DNA from 2 places in the Rhodococcus erythropolis R138 genome. Region 1 is predicted to be linked to the other one. Evidence: riboswitches for the same ligand, from Rfam matches in the RefSeq annotation. Region 1 holds a riboswitch; the other holds the start of a gene.
The links. A riboswitch is a leader RNA that binds a small molecule or an ion and turns the genes downstream of it on or off. The one in region 1 is predicted to bind S-adenosylmethionine.
Positions count from the first base shown of each region.

Region 2: another riboswitch for S-adenosylmethionine. It lies ahead of H351_RS24750 (amino acid ABC transporter permease); the one in region 1 lies ahead of H351_RS12780 (LLM class flavin-dependent oxidoreductase).

Region 1 covers NZ_CP007255.1:2,724,057-2,726,451, reverse strand. Annotated here, with positions in the region: gene H351_RS12780 (LLM class flavin-dependent oxidoreductase) at 1-1,143, opposite strand, end outside; SAM riboswitch class IV at 1,126-1,239, opposite strand; gene H351_RS12775 (phosphodiesterase) at 1,318-2,223, opposite strand.
Region 2 covers NZ_CP007255.1:5,397,797-5,400,191, reverse strand. Annotated here, with positions in the region: gene H351_RS24755 (sulfite exporter TauE/SafE family protein) at 1-553, opposite strand, end outside; SAM riboswitch class I at 753-847, shown strand; gene H351_RS24750 (amino acid ABC transporter permease) at 1,039-2,013, shown strand; gene H351_RS24745 (amino acid ABC transporter ATP-binding protein) at 2,010-2,395, shown strand, end outside.

The sequences.
Region 1 (2,395 bases):
CCGGAGCAGGAGATCCGCCAACTCCGCAGCAGAGCCGGTGAAGGTCAGCGCGTCCGAACGGTATTCGGCGCCGGCCTGCGCGTCGAGGCGAGCGAGCCGTTCCTTTCCGGTTTCTTCCGGCGTATCGAAGAAGACGACGATGTCGGTGAAGACCCGAAGAGGTTCGCCGGTGCGCTGCACGTGTTCTTCGGCTGCTCGCACTTCACCCAGGATTGCCGTGACCTGCTCGTCGTCGAACGGCGTCACGAACACCAGATCGGCCGTCCGCGCCGCCAGTTCGTACGCGACCCGCTGATGTGCCAACGCGGTAACGACGGGATGCCCCTGCGGCGGGCGCGGAGTCACCGACGGTCCACGGACCGAGAGGTACTTTCCCTCGAAGTCGATGTAGTGCAGCTTGTCTCGGTCGATGAACCGGCGCTGCTCCACGTCGCGGATCTCGGCGCCGTCCTCCCAGCTGTCCCAGAGTCGCCGGATTACGTCAGCCGCCTCCGCAGCTTCGTCGAACAGGTCGCGCACGAAGTCCGGGAGGACGCCTGAAACGATCGACTGACGGTCGGCATCGGTGAGCGCGGGGATGTCGCGACGCCCAAACTGTGCTGCCTCGGATTCCGACGCCGAAACCTTCACCTGCCATCCGGCGCGACCGCGCGAGGTGTAATCCAGCGTGGCAACGGCTTTGGACACGTGAAACGGCTCGGTGTGAATGGTGGTGATGGTCGGGATCAAGCCGATGTTGCTCGTGATCGGTGCCAGTCGGGCGGCCACGAGATGTGCGTCGAGCCGAGCGCGCACCCGATCAACCGCGTCGTCGACGGGCTCGAGTGGGTTGGCCGGCACCGAGAGACTGTCCTCGATGGTGACGAAATCGAGCAGACCACGCTCGGCGGTCGTCACCACGTCAGTCCAATACGACGCGCTGAACAGCTCACTCGGGCGCGAGTGTGGCTCTCGCCAGGCTGCAGGGTGCCAACCGGCACCGTCCAGCGCTACGGCGAGATGCAACGGAGCAAGATGAGAAGAGGGGGTGGAGGTCATCGGCGCATACTCCTGTTCGAGAACTACTCGGGAGCGCACAGTGCCGACCGCAGAAACCGTCAGCACCCGACTGACGGTTCTCGTGGCGACTGCCGCTTGCGACACGCACCGCGCGTATCGCCAGGTGTGATTCCGGGGCACCCCATCGGCATGAAGGGTTGCCGTCCAGCTAGCCGGTCCTTGTTGCTGGAGCTCTGCACCTACCTCGACGGTAGTGAGTACGCGACAGCCCGGCAATCACCCAGAACTGCGCCGGGGTGCCGGAAACCGCCTGCCACCTCAGATGATCGAGCGTGCCGCCTTTTCGCTCTCGAGGATTCGAATACCGGCAGCGCTGAGCCTCCGGGCTCCCTCGGCCGCGTCGACAGGCTCACCGACCGTCACGTGCGCGCCGAGTGGAACGACCGAATGAACAATTGTCTCGTCGTAGACGTGCACCAGGTTGCACCCCTGAGCCCCGTCACGACCACGCTGACCACCGACTTCCACGTTCAAGTCCTGGGTGTAACACGTCGACGACGCCACGGACACCGGAATGCCGGCGAACGTCGCCGTCGTCGAATAGTGCAGATGCCCAGCAAGAATCGCCCGGACGTCGCTGCCACGCAAGACGTCTGCCAACCGGGACTGATCGCGCAACTCCACCAGAACCGCGAGATCCTGAATGCACGGAACCGGCGGATGATGCAGCGCCAGAATTGTTCCGTCGGGCGCGGGCACCGCCAATTCTGAGCGTAGCCAATCCAATTGACGATCCGAGATCTCACCGTAGTGGTGACCGGGAACCGACGAATCCAGGGTGATCACCCGCAGTCCGTCAAGGTCGTAGACGTTGTCGACGGGATGATCGGTGGCGTCCTCGCCCAACAGCAGAGACCTGAAAGTAGAGCGGTCGTCGTGGTTGCCCATCGCCCAGATGACCTGCGCATCGATCTCGGCCGCCACGGGTTCCACGATGGCTTTCAATTCCGCGTATGCGTCGGGGTGTCCCTGGTCGGTCAGGTCGCCGGTGAATATCAGTGCATCCGGGCGTGCGCCCGAGGCCACGATCCCGCTGAGCACTTCCCGCAATCTCGTCGACGCATCCACGGCGTCGTACAACTCCCCCTGAGCCACCAGATGCGTGTCACTGAGGTGCACCAGGAAATGCTTCGGACGCGGGTACTCGGCATTCCGAACGCTCATCGGTCTCTCGCTTCCGCTTGCCGACGCTTAGGCGCCGGTGCGGCACCTACTGATCGTCGAGACTAGTCAACCGACCAACAGTGACTGATCGGGGCACGCCCGACGAACACGAAGCGAACTCCCGCGGCGACCCTCGGGATCGAGTAGTTGAAGCTGCGAGTAGTGTGTGGAC
Region 2 (2,395 bases), 2.7 Mb from region 1:
TCTTCGCGCCGTTCATGCGTTGGAGGGTTTCCGGGAGGATGGCACCCATCACACCGATGAGAAGGATGCCCTGCGCGGCAGTGAAGTATCCGCCGTAGATGCCGACTGCAAAGGTGCCGGCGGTCAGGAGCATCAGCCTCTTGGTGGACAGCGTCGTTTCTTCGGTGGAACGCTTCTTGGCCCACGCCTGGATGCGTGGTTGGAGGAGGACGAGCGCGAGGGCGAGGACCAACAGCACCGGAACTATGGTTTCGAACAGTTTCTCGGGTAGATGCATGAGTAACCAGGAACCGAGTAGTGCCCCGGCGAGTGACGCCGGAATCTGCCACTTCAGTCGATCCCACTGTCCGGACAGCTCGCGTCGGTAGCCCCAGGTGCCGGAAACTCCGCCGGCGACGAGCCCGACCGCGTTGGACATGGTCGCGGTCACGGGCGGCATGCCGAAGGCGACCAGCGTCGGGAACGTGATCAGCGTTCCACTGCCGACCACGGCGTTGATCGCGCCCGCGCCGATGCCGGCCAGCAATATGAAGAATGCGTCGAGTCCACTCACTCCGCAGACGGTACGGCAGAGGAAAAGTCGGTCCAGACGGCGGTCCCGGTCTTCGTTCGAACACTCCATTGAACACGTCTAACGCGGCTTCGGACACCGTTGGAATCAGTGCGATTTCAACCTGGTTGATCTTTCATTTCCCTTGCAGTGCAGGGAAATACAACATTTGACGACTAGACATTTCGGGTCTAGTCTTTGCTCACCATCCAGAGCGACCGAGAGACCTGGCTCGTCGACGTCGCAGCAACCCCCCGAGTGATCGGGAGCGGGTGCTACCGCCAGGACCGATGGAAGGCATCACATGGGTTCCACTTCGCACGCTCCGCACAGGCGCCGCCATATCGATCTGTGCCGCACCGCTTCGTGTCACTGTCGCTGACCGAACCGTCGTCTTCGCAACTCGAGCTCACCAACTCGAGACCACAGCTGCGTTCCCATTCCCCGAAAGGTCTATTCGTCATGTCCACTCCGTCAGGTAGCGCGCCGTGAGCGCGCCCACCGATGTCCGCCCCGAAAAGTCGGTGTCCGAGCCGCAACTTCCGGACTCGGAGCTTGTCGTTGCTCGCACCTGGCACCCGCTGCGCTGGGTGATCAGTGCGGTCGTGCTGGTACTGCTTGCTCAGTTCATCCACGGACTCGTCGTCAACCCCGGCTGGGACTGGCCGACCTTCGCGCAGTACTTCACCGCGAAATCAGTGCTCGCCGCGCTGTGGATGACGATCAAACTGACGCTGTGGGGGACGATCCTCGGATTCGGTCTCGGTGTTTTCCTGGCACTCGGTCGGTTGTCGAAAAACCCGGTCCTGCAGGTGATCGCTTGGACCTACATCTGGGCCTTCCGCTCGATTCCACTCATCGTGCAGCTGCTCTTCTGGTTCAACATCACCTACCTGTACCAGACGCTTTCTCTCGGAATACCTTTCGGGCCCGAGTTCTTCACCTTCCAGGTCAGCGGTGTGATCGGCGGATTCACCGCGGCGGTCATCGGTTTGGCGCTGCACCAGGCTGCATACTCGGCCGAGATCATCCGCTCCGGAATCATTTCGGTGGATCACGGCCAGATCGAAGCTGCTCACTCGCTCGGTATTCCGTGCAGTCGCCAGTTCTTCAAGATCGTTCTCCCGCAGGCAATGCGAGCGATTCTCCCCAACGCCGCCAACGAGGTCATCGGACTCTTCAAGGGAACGTCGATCGTCTCCACCATGGCAATCGCCGAACTGTTCTACCAGGTGCAGGTCATCTTCGGCCGCAACGGACGAGTCGTGCCCCTGCTGATGGTCGCCACGATCTGGTACATCATCCTCACGACGTTGCTCTCGATCGGTCAGTACTACGTGGAGCGCCACTATGCACGAGGATCCGCCCGTGCGCTTCCGTTGACTCCGGTACAGAAGGCGCGCAAGAAGTTCGAAGAGATTCGCGATGCGCGTCTCGATATTCCGAGAGGTGCGACCCGATGACCGCAGAACTGGCCGAAGAGACGGTGTATGCCGTCGAAGCGCGCGGAATTCACAAGTCGTTCGGCACGCTGGAAGTACTTGCCGGCGTTGATCTCCTGGTCCGCAAGGGCGAAGTGACCGTCATTCTCGGTCCGTCGGGTTCCGGTAAGTCCACCTTGCTGCGCACCCTCAATCACCTCGAGAAGGTCGACCGCGGGACCGTGCGGATCGACGGAGAACTGATCGGGTACCGGCGCAAGGGAAATCGGCTCCACGAACTGCGTGACCGCGAGATCCTGAAACAGCGTTCGCACATCGGATTCGTGTTCCAGAACTTCAACCTGTTTCCGCACCTGACCGCGTTGGAAAACGTGGTGGAAGCGCCGCTCTCGGCCCAGAAGCG